2 regions of the Halomonas mongoliensis genome follow, and region 1 is predicted to be linked to the other one. Evidence: predicted binding sites of a transcription regulator. Region 1 holds the regulator's gene; the other holds the start of a gene.
What was found. The regulator sigma-54, encoded in region 1, starts transcription at its own class of promoters, with help from an activator protein. The targets are predictions, from matches to a motif close to TGGCACNNNNNTTGCTNT.
Positions count from the first base shown of each region.

Region 2: the regulator sigma-54 is predicted to act here: its motif matches at 3,765-3,782, upstream of ACRYRV_RS12450 (HAD-IIB family hydrolase).

Region 1 covers NZ_CP199288.1:2,874,358-2,881,750, reverse strand. The annotation lists gene lptB (LPS export ABC transporter ATP-binding protein) at 1-265, shown strand, start outside; gene ACRYRV_RS13550 (RNA polymerase factor sigma-54) at 437-1,849, shown strand; gene hpf (ribosome hibernation-promoting factor, HPF/YfiA family) at 2,184-2,492, shown strand; gene ptsN (PTS IIA-like nitrogen regulatory protein PtsN) at 2,500-2,964, shown strand; gene rapZ (RNase adapter RapZ) at 3,010-3,915, shown strand; gene ACRYRV_RS13530 (HPr family phosphocarrier protein) at 3,918-4,187, shown strand; gene pmbA (metalloprotease PmbA) at 4,190-5,530, opposite strand; gene yjgA (ribosome biogenesis factor YjgA) at 5,644-6,183, shown strand; gene tldD (metalloprotease TldD) at 6,293-7,393, opposite strand, start outside.
Region 2 covers NZ_CP199288.1:2,649,564-2,656,956, reverse strand. The annotation lists gene ACRYRV_RS12460 (sugar phosphorylase) at 1-1,555, shown strand, start outside; gene ACRYRV_RS12455 (glycosyl transferase) at 1,564-2,790, opposite strand; gene ACRYRV_RS12450 (HAD-IIB family hydrolase) at 2,787-3,722, opposite strand; gene ACRYRV_RS12445 (porin family protein) at 3,934-4,437, opposite strand; gene ACRYRV_RS12440 (EamA family transporter) at 4,579-5,511, opposite strand; gene ACRYRV_RS12435 (acetate/propionate family kinase) at 5,651-6,835, shown strand; gene pta (phosphate acetyltransferase) at 6,832-7,393, shown strand, end outside.

The DNA of each region.
Region 1 (7,393 bases):
GGAGCCTGCCTTCATCCTCCTCGATGAGCCCTTCGCCGGGGTCGATCCGATCTCGGTGGGGGAGATCAAGGGGATCATACGCCAGCTCAAGGCCCGCGACATCGGCGTGCTGATCACCGACCACAACGTCCGCGAGACCCTCGACATCTGCGACACCGCCTATATCGTCGGCGACGGCCAGATCATCGCCGAGGGCAATGCCGAGGCGATCCTCGCCAACCAGCGGGTACGCGATGTCTACCTGGGCCAGGACTTCCGGCTCTAGCCACCCGCCGCTTACCTACACAGCTTGCTGATATACCAGCCGTTCTTGCCTGGCGGCATGACAATTGCGCATGGCACGAAAGTTGCAGACATTGACGGAGAAAGGCGCTTGCATCGCCCATCGCCGCCGGCTAGGGTGAAGGCTTTCCACACCCGAGGGACTCGTTAGACCATGGCCATGAAAGCCTCCCTCCAGCTGCGCGTCGGTACCCAGCTGACCATGACGCCTCAGCTGCAGCAGGCCATCGCCCTGCTTCAGCTCTCCACCCTGGACCTGCGCCAGGAGATCCAGCAGGCACTGGAAGCCAACCCCATGCTGGAGCTCGACGAGGGCTTCGGCGAACAGGCGGTCAGCGAGGCCCCCGAAGCGGAGTGGGCCAGCGAGATCCCCGACCAGCTGGCCACCGACAGCGACTGGTCGGACACCTACCAGGACTTCAGCGCCCCCGCCTCCGGCGGCGAAGGGCCAGATTTCGAACGCGAGGCCGCCGGCCAGAGCCTGCAGGGCCACCTCAGCTGGCAGCTGGCCATGACCGACCTCACGCCTCGGGAGCAGCAGATCGCCGAGAGCCTGATCGACGCGGTGGATGACGCCGGCTACCTGGCCCAGCCCCTGGAGGAGATCCGCGACGGCCTGCGGGACCAGGGTCTCGAGGGACTGCGCAGCGCCGAGGTGGAGCAGGTACTGCTGCGCCTGCAGCAGTTCGAGCCTACCGGGGTCTTTGCCCGGGAGCTGCGCGAATGCCTGCTGCTGCAGCTGGCCGCGCTGCCCGACGACACCCCCCTGCTGCCCCAGGCGCGCCGGCTGGTGCGCCAGTTCCTCGAGGCGCTGGCCGGCGGCGACCGCCGCCTGCTCAAGCGCCGCCTCGGCCTCGACGACGACACCCTGGACGCGGCCATCGCCCTGGTCCGCTCCCTGGACCCCCGTCCCGGCAGCGCCTTCGCCGGCACCACCAGCGACTACGTCACTCCCGACCTGGTGGCGCGCCACGACAGCCACGGCTGGCACGTGGAGCTCAACCCCGAGGCGCTGCCCCGGCTGCGCATTCAGCCCGACTACGCCGCCCTGGTCCGCCGCGCGGACAAGAGCCAGGACAACCAGTTCCTCAAGGACCATCTCCAGGAGGCGCGCTGGCTGATGAAGAGCCTCTCCAGCCGCAACGACACCCTGCTCAGGGTGGGGCGCGAGATCATGGCCCGCCAGCTGGACTTCCTGGAGCAGGGCGAGGAGGCGATGAAGCCGCTGATCCTGGCCGATATCGCCCAGGCAGTGGAGATGCACGAGTCCACCATCTCCCGGGTCACCACCCAGAAGTACATCCATACCCCCAGGGGCGTCTTCGAGCTCAAGTACTTCTTCTCCAGCCAGGTGGGCGGCGGCGAGGGAGACGCCCACTCCAGCACCGCCATCCGCGCCCGGATCCGCAAGCTGATCCAGGAGGAGACGCCGCGCAAGCCCCTCTCCGACAGCAAGCTGGTGGCCCTGCTCGACGAGGCCGGTATCCAGGTGGCCAGAAGGACGGTAGCCAAGTACCGCGAAGCTATGGGCATTCCGGCCTCCAGCGAGCGCAAGCGGCTCAGGTAATGCAGGACCGTAGCGCTCTCAAGGGTCGGCCGCGAAGCCGTGGGCATTCCGGCCTCCAGCGAGCGCAAGCGGCTCAGGTAATGCAGGACCGTAGCGCTCTCAAGGGTCGGCCGCGAAGCCGTGGGCATTCCGGCCTCCAGCGAGCGCAAGCGGCTGCGCTGAACCCCACTCCCCAGCATGCCCCATCCGCACGGTCCGGGCAGCGTCTCCCGGGCACGAGCGAAGGTCGCGATGACCTGCATCACTGCGGCGCGCGGCGTCACCGCCACAGGGGGTATGCAAGGCAGGAAAAAGGGTTACAATCGAGGCACCACCAACGAGCAAGGAGCGTGTCATGCAAGTCAATATCACCGGCCATCATGTGGAACTGACCGACGCCCTGCGTGGCTATGTGAACGAGAAACTGGCACGCGTGGAGCGCCACTACGACAACATCACCAATGTGCAGGTGACCCTGTCCGTGGAGAAGGAGCGCCAGCTCGCCGCCTGCACCCTGCACGCCGCCGGTGCCGACCTGCACGCCGAGGCCCAGGACGGCGACATGTATGCCGCCATCGACGCCCTGGCCGACAAGCTGGACCGTCAGCTGGTCAAGCACAAGGAGAAGGCACAGGCCCGCGCCCAGGGCGCCGGCGCTCGCTGATCCGACCATGTCACTGGAAGCCATCCTGCCCCCGGAGCGCACCCTGTTCGGCGTGCCCGGGGGCAGCAAGAAAAGGGTACTGGAGTTCTTCAGCACCTTCATCGCCCAGAACACCCCGAGCCTCGACAGCCAGGAGGTCTTCAGCCGGCTGATCGGGCGTGAGCGTCTGGGCAGTACCGGCATCGGCAACGGGGTAGCCATCCCCCACGCCAGAAGCCCCCACTGCAAGGGGCCCATCGCCGGCTTCCTGAAGCTGGCCGAGCCCGTGGACTTCGACGCCATCGACGGCGAACCGGTGGACCTGGTGTTCGTGCTGCTGGTGCCCGAAGAGGCCGATGACGCCCACCTGGCGCTGCTGGCCCAGGTGGCCGGCGTGATGAACGACGCCGAGACACGCACCGCCCTGCGCCGCAGTGAAAGCCAGCGCGAACTGCACGAACGGCTGCTCGAAGCGATCCGACGACAGGCGTGACCACATCCCGGGCCACCCGGCCAGTTTGACGACCAGGAGACCCCCATGCAGCTCGTGATCATCAGCGGCCGCTCCGGTTCAGGCAAGTCGATCGCGCTGCAGGCCCTGGAGGACCTGGGCTACTACGCCATCGACAACCTTCCGGCCATGCTGCTCGGCTCACTGGTCGATGAGCTGGGCAGCTCGGAATCCCCGCGCTCCTCCATCGCCGTCAGCATCGATGCCCGCAACCTGCCCCAGGCCCTGGAGAGCTTCCCGGCCCAGCTGCAGGCGCTCCAGGCCCGCGGCATCGCCTGCCAGGTGATCTACCTCACCGCCGATGCCCGCATCCTGATCGAACGCTACTCCGCCACCCGACGCCGCCACCCGCTGACCCGGGAGAGCGACATGACCCTGGCCGAGGCCATCGACAGCGAGGAGCTGGCGCTCTCGGAGATCCGCGACCTGGCCGACCTGGTGATCGACACCTCGCGCCTCTCGGTGCACGAGCTGCGTCGACGCATCGGCGATCAGGTAGCGCGCCACCAGCCCGACCAGCTCACCCTCACCATCGAGTCCTTCGGCTTCAAGCGCGGCGTGCCCCTGGATGCCGACCTGGTGTTCGACGCCCGCTGCCTGCCCAACCCCTACTGGGACCCGCAGCTGCGTGCCGCCACCGGCCGCGACGCCGAGGTGGTCGAGTTCCTCGAGGCCTATCCTCTGGTGGAGGCGATGCGTGCCGATATCCAGGCCTGGGTGGAGCGCTGGCTGCCCGCCTACAAGGCCAGCCACCGCAGCTACCTGACGGTGGCCGTCGGCTGCACGGGGGGCCAGCACCGCTCGGTCTACCTGGCCGAGCGGCTCGCCGCCGGCCTGGCCGCCACCCACCCTCTGGTGCGCCTGCGCCACCGCGAGCTGGGCATCCATGACGCCCTGCCCCCTCCCGACGACACCTCTCATCAAGGAAGTTGAGCGTGCCGCAACGCAAGCTGACCCTCACCAACAAGCGCGGCCTGCACGCCCGCGCCGCCACCAAGCTGGTCCAGTGCTGCCAACCCTTCCAGGCCCGCGTCAGCGTGGCCAACGGCGCCCTCCAGGGGGACGCCGCCAATATCATGTCGCTGCTGATGCTGGCCGCCCCCTGCGGCACCGAACTGACGGTGAGCGCCGAGGGCGAGGACGCCGAAGCGGCCCTCGCTGCCATAGAGGCGCTGTTCGAGGCCCGCTTCGACGAGGATGAGTGACCTCAGCCGCCGGCGACGGTCATCTCGCCGATCAGCCAGCTGCCGGTGTGGATGCTGCCCCGGGTGTCGGTATCGCTGCCGATGCCGGAAAGCCCCTTGAACATCGCCTCCAGGTTGCCGGCGATGGTGAACTCCTCCACCGGGTGCTGGATCTCGCCGTTCTCCACCCAGAAGCCCGCCGCCCCCCGGGAGTAGTCCCCGGTCACGGCGTTGACCCCCTGGCCCATCAGCTCGGTAACCAGCACCCCGCGCCCCATGCGGGCGAGCAGCTCCTCCCGGCTGGCCAGCGGCGCCTCGATGCGCAGGTTGCGGGCACCGCCGGCGTTGCCGGTGGTCTGCATCCCCAGGCGCCGGGCACTGTAGGCGGAGAGCATATAGCTGGCCAGGCGGCCATTCTCGATGAAGACGTTGTCCCGGGTCTGGACGCCGTCGCCGTCGAAGGGAGAGCTCGCCATGGCCCCCACCTCCATGGGTCGCTCCTGGAGGCTGAACCACTCCGGGAAGAGCGGCTCGCCCAGGCGGTCGCAGAGGAAGGAGGCCTGGCGATAGAGGGCCCCCCCGGCGATGGCCCCCATCAGCGAGCCGACCAGCCCCGATGCCAGGGTCGGGTCGAAGAGCACCGGCATCCGCCCCGTGGCCGGACGGCGGGCGCCCAGACGGCGCAGGGTGCGCTCGGCGGCGCTCTCGCCGACCTTCTCGGGGGCCAGCAGGTCCCGCGGGTTGCGCGCGGAGCTGTAGTCGTAGTCCCGCTGCATGCCGCCCTCGTCGCCGGCGATCAGCATGCAGGAGAGCGAATGACGGCTGCCGCGCTGGCTGCCCAGGAAGCCGTGGCTGTTGGCATAGACCCGCACCCCCTCGCCGCTGGAGAGGGAAGCGCCGTCGGAGCTACGGATGCCGGGGCGCTGGCGGCCGGCGGACTCGCAGGCCAGCGCCAGCTCGATGGCCTCTTCGGTGGAGAGCGGCCAGGGGTGGTGGACATCGAGGTCGGGCAGCTCGGTGGCCATCAGCTCGGCATCGGCGAGCCCCGCGGCCGGATCCTCACCGGTGTGGCGGGCGATGGCGATGGCCTTCTCCACCACGGCGCGGATCGACGCCTCGCCGGCGTCGGTGGAGGAGGCGCTGCCCTTGCGTCTGCCCAGGTAGACGGTCACGGCGATGCCCTGATCCCGGGATAGCTCCACCGTCTCCACCTCCCCCTCGCGGACGCTGACGCCGACGCCCTGGTCGACGCTGGCGCCCACCTCGCAGGCGTCGGCGCCGAGCCGACGAGCCAGCTCCAGGGCCATCTGGGCACGGGTCTCCAGCAGGGTCTGCTGGGCGGCGGCATCGAATGCCTGTGTCATGGGTCTCTCCTCGTCATCCGGCGCGCGGCCGGCCGTTCGTGATATCGCACTCAAGCCCGCCGCGGCGGGCTGGTATACTGTTCGAATTATTCGCCTTCAATCATGGATGCAGCATGTCCCAGGACTCCCCCCGCGAGCTGCTCGACCAGCTCATTGCCCAGACCGGCGACGACGACGAACGGCCCAGCAAGTCGCAGCTCAAGCGCGAGATGCACGCCCTCCAGACCCTCGGCGAGGCGATCATCGCCATGACCCCGGCCGAACGCGCCCGCTTCCCCCTCTCCGACGACATGCTGGCCGCCGTGGAGGAGACCGCCCGGGTCCGCTCCCACGAGGGGCGCCGGCGCCATATGCAGTACGTGGGCAAGGTGATGCGCCGAGAGAACCTGGAGGCGATCAAGGCCGTCTACGACGAGATCGAGCAGGAGAAGCTGCGCCGCGACCACGCCTTTCATCGCCTGGAGGCCTGGCGCGACCGCCTGCTCGACGAGGGCGACAGCGCCGTGGAGGCCTTTATCGCCGACTACCCCGACGTCGACCGCCAGGCGCTGCGCCAGCTGATCCGCAACGCCCAGCGCGAGCGCGACAAGGGCAAGCCCCCGGCCAGCGCCCGCAAGCTCTTCAAGCTGATCCGCGATACTGCCGGCATGTAGGAGCCCGGCTTGTCGGGCGATTGGCACCGTCAGATGCCCCGGCGGCTGCCATCAGCCTGGCCGATGACCGCCATCGCCCAGCAGAGCTGGGCTCCTACAGGCCAGTCGCCTACGACTGGGTGCCGCCCACGGTCAGCTCATCCAGCTTCAGGGTGGGCTGGCCCACCCCCACCGGCACGCCCTGTCCCTCCTTGCCGCAGACGCCGATGCCGGCGTCCAGCTCCAGGTCGTGGCCGATCATCGACACCCGCCCCATGGCCTCGGGACCGTTGCCGATCAGGGTCGCGCCCTTCACCGGCGCGGTGATCCTGCCATCCTCCACCAGATAGGCTTCGCTGGCCGAGAAGACGAACTTGCCCGAGGTGATATCCACCTGGCCGCCGCCGAAGCTCACCGCATAGAGACCGCGCTTGACGCTCTTCAGGATATCCGCGGGATCGTCCTGGCCGGCCAGCATGATGGTGTTGGTCATGCGCGGCATCGGCAGGTGGGCGAAGGACTCGCGCCGGGCGTTGCCGGTGGGCGCCATGCCCATCAGCCTGGCATTGAGCTTGTCCTGCATATAGCCGGTGAGGATGCCGTCCTCGATCAGCGTGGTGCACTGCCCCGGGGTGCCCTCGTCGTCGACGCTCATGGAGCCGCGACGATCGACCAGGGTGGCGTCGTCCACCACGGTGACGCCCGGCGCCGCCACCCGCTGGCCCATGCGGCCGGCGAAGGCGGAGCTGCCCTTGCGGTTGAAGTCCCCCTCCAGGCCGTGCCCCACCGCTTCGTGGAGCAGGATGCCGGGCCAGCCCGGCGCCAGCACCACCGGCAGCTGGCCGGCCGGGGCATCGATGGCCTCCAGATTGACCAGCGCCTGGCGCACCGCCTCCTTGGCGAAGCGTTCGGCCACGCCCTCGTCACGCAGCCGCGACATGGGGTAGCGGCCGCCGCCGCCGGCGCTGCCGCGCTCCCGGCGGCCGTTCCTCACGGCGATGACGCTGACGTTGAAGCGCACCAGGGGGCGGATATCCGCCGCCAGGGTGCCGTCGCTGGCGCGCACCAGCACCACCTCGTGCACGCCGGTGAGCGAGGCGCTGACCTGGCTGACCGAGGGGTCGGCGGCCCGGGCCACCCGGTCCGCCTCCTTGAGCAGGGCGATCTTCTCCTCGGCGGAAAGGCCGGTGAGCGGATCCACGCCGCCATAGCGAGCGTCCCCCTGCACCAC
Region 2 (7,393 bases), 220 kb from region 1:
CGACAGCCTCCTCGACGGCGACCGCCCACCCCTCGAGGTGCTGGGGGACTTCCTCGATGAGCGCCTGCCCGATACCTTCAGCGGCGTGCACCTGCTGCCCTTCTTCCCCTGGAGCAGCGACGACGGCTTCTCGGTGATTCACTACCGGGAGGTGGACCCGGCGCTGGGCGACTGGGAGCAGATCCGCGCCCTGGCCAAGGGGCGCGACCTGGCGGTGGACCTGGTGCTCAACCATGTCTCGCGGGAGTCGCTCTGGTTCGTCGACTACCTGACCGGCAGCCAGCCGGGGCGCGATTACTTCATCGAGATGGACCCGGAGACCGACCTCTCGGCGGTAGTCCGCCCGCGCAGCTCGCCGCTGCTGGTGCCGGTGCCTACCCGCCGCGGCACCCGCCACCTCTGGGCCACCTTCTCCGAGGACCAGATCGACCTGAACTTCGCCAATCCGGACGTGCTGCTGGAGTTCATCGGCATCCTGCTCTTCTACCTCAGCCAGGGCGCCCGCATCGTCCGCCTCGACGCCATCGCCTACCTCTGGAAGGAGATAGGCACCCCCTGCATCCACCTGCCCCAGACCCACGAGGTGGTGCGCCTGCTGCGCGCCGTGGTGGACCATGTGGCGCCGGGTACCCTGCTGCTCACCGAGACCAACGTGCCCCACCACGAGAACCTCAGCTACTTTGGTCTGGAACGTCTTGCAGAAGGTGGGGAGCCCGACGAGGCGCACCTGGTCTACCAGTTCTCGCTGCCGCCGCTGCTGCTGCACACCCTCACCGCCGGCGATGCCACCCTGCTGGCCGACTGGCTCGAGAGCCTGCCCGAGCTACCGCCGGGGTGCAGCTACCTCAACTTCACCGCCAGCCACGACGGCATCGGCGTGCGCCCCCTGGAGGGCTGGCTGCCCCCCCACGAGATCGAGGCGCTGCTGGAGCTGATGCACCGCTTCGGCGGCTTCGTCAGCATGCGAAGGCGCGCCGACGGCACGGACATTCCCTACGAGATCAACATCACCTGGTTCGACGCCATGCGGGGCACCCGGCGCGGCCCCGACCCCTGGCAGGTGGAGCGCTTCCTCTGCAGCCAGCACCTGATGCTGGCCCTGCGGGGCATTCCGGCGCTCTACCTGCACTGCCTGATCGCCACCCCCAACGACCTGGAAGGCGTGGAGCGCAGCGGCCGGCTGCGCTCCATCAATCGCCGCCGCTGGCGCCTGAACGAGCTCGATGAGCTGCTCGACAGCCGCCACACCCCGACCCGAGACGTCTTCCTGGCCCTCAAGCGGCGCCTGGCCGTGCGCCGGGCGGAGCCCTGCTTCCATCCCGACGCCCCCCAGCGGGTGCACCCCGCCCCGCCGGGGCTGCTGGTGGTGGAGCGCGGCCCGCTGAACGATGGCCGCCGCCTGCTGGCGATCCACAACGTCAGCGACCAGCGCCAGCCACTGGAAGTGGCGGCGCTGGCCGAGGGGGAGTGGTTCAATCTGCTGGAAAACGAGCCCTGGGCGCCGGTGGAGAGCCTCGCCCCCTACCGCACCCTGTGGCTGGTGCGTGAGTCGTGAGTCGTGGCTTACGGCTCCCCGCGAGGGTCGTTATCCGCCTCCACGGCGTCGTGGAGGCGATCGAGCAGGTCCGGGATCGCCGAGCGAACCCGGTTCCAGCTGGGAATGAAGGGACGCTCGCCGGGGTTGTCGAGAAAGACGCTGCCCGCCTCCAGCAGGTTGGCAGCGAAGAGCTCCACGGCGCGCTCCTCGGCGTGGCGGTCCAGGGCGAGGCCGTTCATCACGGCGTCGTGGTGGTAGGCCTCGATCAGGTCCAGGGCCAGGCGGTAGTAGGTGGCCTTGAGGGTGCGGAACCCTTCGGCGCTGAAGGTCACCCCCTGGGTGGCCAGCTTGCGGTAGAGCGCCTTGGCGATATCCAGGCTCATGCGGTTGAGCCCGCCCGAGGCATCCTCCTCCGAAACCGGCTGGTGCTTGTGGTCGTAGCAGTCGGCCAGGTCCACCTGGCAGAGCCGCTTGGTGGAGTGGTTGCGGTGCACCTCGGAGAGCACGCCGATCTCCAGGCCCCAGTCCGCCGGGATACGGATGCCGTCGAGCACCTCGGCGCGCATGGCGAACTCTCCGGAGAGCGGGTAGCGGTAGCTGTCCAGGTACTCCAGGTAGGGCAGCGGCCCGTGCATCTGCTTGAGCGCTCGCAGCAGCGGCGTCACCATCAGCCGCGACACCCGCCCGTTGAGCTTGCCCTCGGCGATGCGCGGGTAGTAGCCCTTGCAGAACTCGTAGTTGAAGTGGGGGTGGGCCACCGGGTAGAAGAGCCGCGCCAGCAGGCCCCGGTCATAGGTGAGGATGTCGCAGTCGTGAAGCCCGACCACGGCGCCGCGCCCGGAGGCCTGCACATAGCCGGCGCAGAACCAGACGTTGCGCCCCTTGCCGGGCTCCTGGGGCGAGAGCCCCTGCTCGGCCAGCTCCGCATCCAGGGCGCGCAGTCGCGGGCCATCGTTCCAGAGGATGCGGTGGCGCTGGGGCAGGCGGGCGAAGAACTTGCGGGCGTGCAGGAACTGCTCGCGATCGGCCCGGTCCAGCCCGATCACGATCTCGTCCAGGTAGGGCACCCCGGCCAGGGTCTCGACGATATGCTCAAGCGCGGGCCCCTCAAGCTCCGAGTAGAGCGAAGGCAGAATCAGGCTCATGGGCCGGCGGCGGCCGAACTCGACAAGCTCGGCTTCAAGGGCCGCCACCGGGCGCCGCGTCAGGTTGTGGAAGTCGGTGATGATGCCGTTCTGATGGAAGTCGCTCATGGCAGGCTCTCCTCCAGCGACGCCGGGGTCGCTTCACGTAGCACCGCCGGAATCACCCGGCGGTCGGCTCGCCCCCACCAGTGGGCCACCCCCTCGGCCCAGCCGGCGGGGCCGGTCGCTTCGCTGCGATAGAGCGACGGCTGCCGCGGCGACACGTCAAGGCCGTGGCAGCCGCGGATCACCACCGCCTGGTCCACCGCCTCGAGCATGGGAATATCGTTGGGGCCATCCCCCAGCGCCAGGGTCAGCGGCCGCCGGCCGCGCAGCGCCTCGAAGCGCTCGATCAGCCAGCTCACCGCGCTCCCCTTGTGCACGGTGCCGGTGGCGTGCCAGAAGCGCCCGCCCCGCACCAGCTGCAGGCCGTCGCCGGCGAGTCCCTCGCGAAAGCCCTCGAGCCGCGACTCGTCGTCCTCCCAGACCAGCGGCTCGCTGCCCTCGCGCATCCGCGCCAGGCGCGCCTCGGGCTCGGGAAGGCCGGTGTAGTCGACCAGCTCGTCCAGAGACATCTCGCTCATGGTGGTGAAGCGCACGCCGAGCCGCTCGCGCCACACCGCCAGGCGCTTGCGCACGAAGCCGATGTCCACCCCCAGGGTGCGGATAGCCAGGCCATCGGGGCCGGGACGGTCGATGCGGGCATGGCACCAGGCCAGCGGCAGCCCCACCACGGCGCCGTTCTCGGCGATGAAGGGGGTGTCGGCCAGGCCCAGGGCCTGGCGCAGGGGCACGATCTCGCTGCGGGTCTTGCTGGTCACCGGAATGACCGGCACGCCGAGCTGCTTGAGCTGGGCCAGCCAGGGGCGCGCCGGGCCCCAGTCGTAGCTGTGGTGGTCGAGCAGCGAGCCATCCAGGTCGGTGAACAACAGGCGCGGGGTAAAGGCGTCGAGGCCGGCATCCGGCGCCTTTCCAGATGGGGTTCCAGGTGAATCGATCATGGCAGCTCCCGGGGCAGACAGGTCAGGTCTCTCTCCCAGGACCTTGCACAGGGCGTGCCAAGCGTCGCAATAAGCGGATAACGCGCACCGGCGGGCCTCACCTGCACCACGCAGGGGCAACGCAACGCACCAAAAAAGTGCACCCCGAGACGCAGGGCCTCGGGGTGCAGGATGCTCTGGTCGAACCAGAGCGGAAGGCGCTGGCTGCCGATCAGAAGCGGTAGCGAAGACCCACGCTTGCCGCATCGAAGGTGTAGTCAGACTTGTCCAGGTAGCGCATATAGTCCGCACCAATCGACAGCTGGGGCGCCACATCGAACTCGGCGCCGGCGCCGTAGGAGAAGCCGCTTTCGCGGTCGATATCGAAGTCCACCTCGGTGAAGCCGGCCAGGCCATAGAGGCGGAACTCCGGGGCCACCGGCAGGATACCCTTGGCATAGGCGCCGATCAGGTAGTCGAGCTCGACGGGGCCATCGGAGCCGCCGCCACCCAGGTGGCCCTCCACGGCGAAGTACTCGTTGAGCTGCATGCCGCCGTTGAGGCGCAGGCCGACGCTATCGCGGCTGGAGGCGGGCCCATCGGGGTTGAGGTCCCAGAACATGGCGTCGCCGCCGATGTAGGGCTGGGGGTAGAAGGCCTGCTGGGCCTGGGCGCTGGTAGCCGCGCCGGCAGCAAAGAGGGCAGCGGTTGCGGCCGCAAGGGTAAGGCGTTTCATGGCAACCTCCTGATTAAAGAACACTGTTCCACAACACGCCTCAGTGTGGTAGCCCGACACGCCAGACTCAAGGTCAGAAATGTGCAAATGCGCGCCAAGGCGAGTCGCCGGTGGGCGACGCTGGCGGGCGATGCCGCCTCGCTAGGCCCGCTTCGAGAGTCCCAGCGCCACGATCCCCGCCAGCACGATACCGCCGCCCAGCAGCTGCACCGGGGTAAGCGCCTGACCGAGCACCAGGTAGCCCAGCACCAGGGCGGCCACCGGCTCCATGTTCATGGCCGGAGCATTGCGGGCCATGTCGAGCCTGGGCACCGTGATGAAAAGTGTGGAGAAGGCCACCGCATAGAGGAGCGCCAGGAGCCCAAGGCCCATCCAGCCGGGCGGCGACTGGGGCAGCGCCATGCCGCCCGGCACCAGCCCGAGTCCCCCGGCGACGACCATGGCCACCAGCACGGTGAGCATGGTGAGCAGGCTGCGCAGGGTGCTGCCCACCTCGCCCAGGCGGTGCTCGGTGATCCAGAGCGCCACCGCGAAGGCGGCAGCGGCGGCCAGGCCGAAGGCCACCCCGGCGAGCCAGCCCGGCCCCATGGCCGCGGGATCGCCGAGCCAGGCGGGCACGTCCAGCACCACCACCAGCCCCACCAGGATCACCCCCATGATCAGCGCCGCCCGGCCGCTGGGCCGCGGCCCGCCCAGCGCCCAGGAGAGCAGCGCCAGCTGGATCGGCATGGTGTTCATCAGCAGTAGCGCCACCACCACGGGAATGCGCGCCACCGCCGAGTAGAGGCAGAGGCTCTGCACCGCCACCAGCAGCCCCACCGCCAGCTGCCAGCGACCGCTACCGGCGGGCAGCCGCCACGACTTGCGCTGGAGCACCACCAGCGCCGCCAACGCCAGGGCGGCGACCCCGGAGCGCAGCAGGATCGCCAGCAGGAGCCCCGCGCCGTCGTCGAAGGCAACCCGGGCCGCCACATGGTTGGCGGCGAACAGGGTGGCCAGGGCGCACATCAGGGCCAGGGCCAGCGGCCGGGGAAAGGCGGCAGGCGCTGCCGAAGCGGCAGGGGGACTCGACATGTCACGGTTTCCGTGCAGAGTGTGACGGGAAGGAAATGCGGTTGCGTCTCATGACATGATGCGGGTCAAGCCGTTAACAGACTACCTACCCAGGCGACATGTTAGACTAAAGTCCAAACCAAAACGTCAAGGAGCGTCGATGAACGACCCGGTCCTGGTGATCAACTGCGGTTCCTCCTCCATCAAATACGCTCTGGTACCGGCAGCGGCCGACCAGCCGCGCCTGACCGGTCTGGCCGAGCGGCTGGGCAGCGACGACGCCCGCCTCAAGGGGACCGATGCCCGGGGCGAATCCTTCACCCGCCCCCTGGGCAGGGCCGACCATGTCCAGGCCCTGACGGCGATCCTGGAGGGACTGGAGGGGCGCCGCCCCGGGGCCGTGGGACACCGGGTCGTCCACGGCGGGGAGCACTTCACCCGGGCCGCCCGCCTCGATGACGACGTCGTCGCCGCCATCGAGGCGACCAGCGCGCTCGCGCCGCTGCACAACCCGGCCAATCTGCAGGGCATCGCGGCCACCCGGGCACTCTTTCCCGAGCTGCCCCAGGTGGCGGTCTTCGACACCGCCTTCCACCAGAGCCTGCCGCCGCGGGCCTACCGCTACGCCCTGCCCGAGGCGCTCTACCGCGACCACGGCATCCGCCGCTACGGCTTCCACGGCACCAGTCACGCCTATGTCAGCGCCCGGGCCGACGCCCTGGCCGGTCACCCCGGCGGCTGGCTCACCGCCCACCTGGGCAACGGCTGCTCCACCGCCGCGGTCTGGGAGGGCCGGAGCCTCGACACCAGCATGGGCCTCACCCCGCTGGAAGGCCTCGTCATGGGCACCCGCAGCGGCGACGTCGACCCCGGCCTGCACGCCCACCTGGCCCGGCAGCTGGGCTGGGAGCTCGAGAAGATCGACCGCGTACTCAACCGGGAGAGCGGCCTGCTGGGCCTCTCGGGGCTGACCAACGACATGCGCGAGCTGGAGGCCGCCGCCGACGCGGGCCATGCCGGCGCGGCGCTCGCCGTGGAGGTATTCTGCTACCGCATCGCCAAGTCCCTGGCCGCCCTCTCCTGCGCCCTGCCCCGCCTGGACGGCATCCTCTTTACCGGGGGCATCGGCGAGAACTCGCCCGCGGTGCGGGAGAAGGTGGTGGCCCTGCTGCCCCACTTCGGCCTCGCCCTGGACCCCACGGCCAACCGCGAGACGATTCGCGGCCGCGAGGGCCGCATCGATACCCTGACGCCAAACCGGCCCGCCCTCTGGGTAATCCCCACCGACGAGGAGGGCCGTATCGCCGACGAAACCCGCCAACTGCTGGGAGAAACCCCTCGATGACACCGCGCCCTGCCCGCCCCGCCCCCCAGGCCATCCTGCTGGTTCCCACCAGCGAGGGCGCCGGCCTCACCTCGGCCTGCCTGGGCCTCATCCAGGCGCTGGACACCATCGGCCTCAAGGCCGGCTTCCTCAAGCCGCTGCGTCAGGACGAGCTCAACGGCCCGGGGCCGGACCGCTCCTGCGCCCTGGTCAACAGCACCCTGGGACTACGCCCGCCAACGCCGATTCCCCAGGCCGAGATGGAGCGGCTGCTGCGCCAGGACCGCCTCGACGTCCTGATGGAGCAGGTGGTGGCGCTGCAGGAGACCGCCCTGGAGGCCTTCGCCGATGACGCCCCCGAGCTGCTGGTGATGGAGGGGCTGGTGCCGACCCGTCACGCCGGCTACGCCGCCCAGGTCAACGCCCAGCTGGCCCACGCGCTGAATGCCAGGATCATCCTGGTGGGCAGTGGCGATCTGGCCGAACCCCAGACCCTGGCCGAGCAGCTCGACATGCACGCCCGCGCCTTCGGCGGGGTCGGTTCGGCCCGCACCCTTGGCTGTATCCTAATGCGGATGC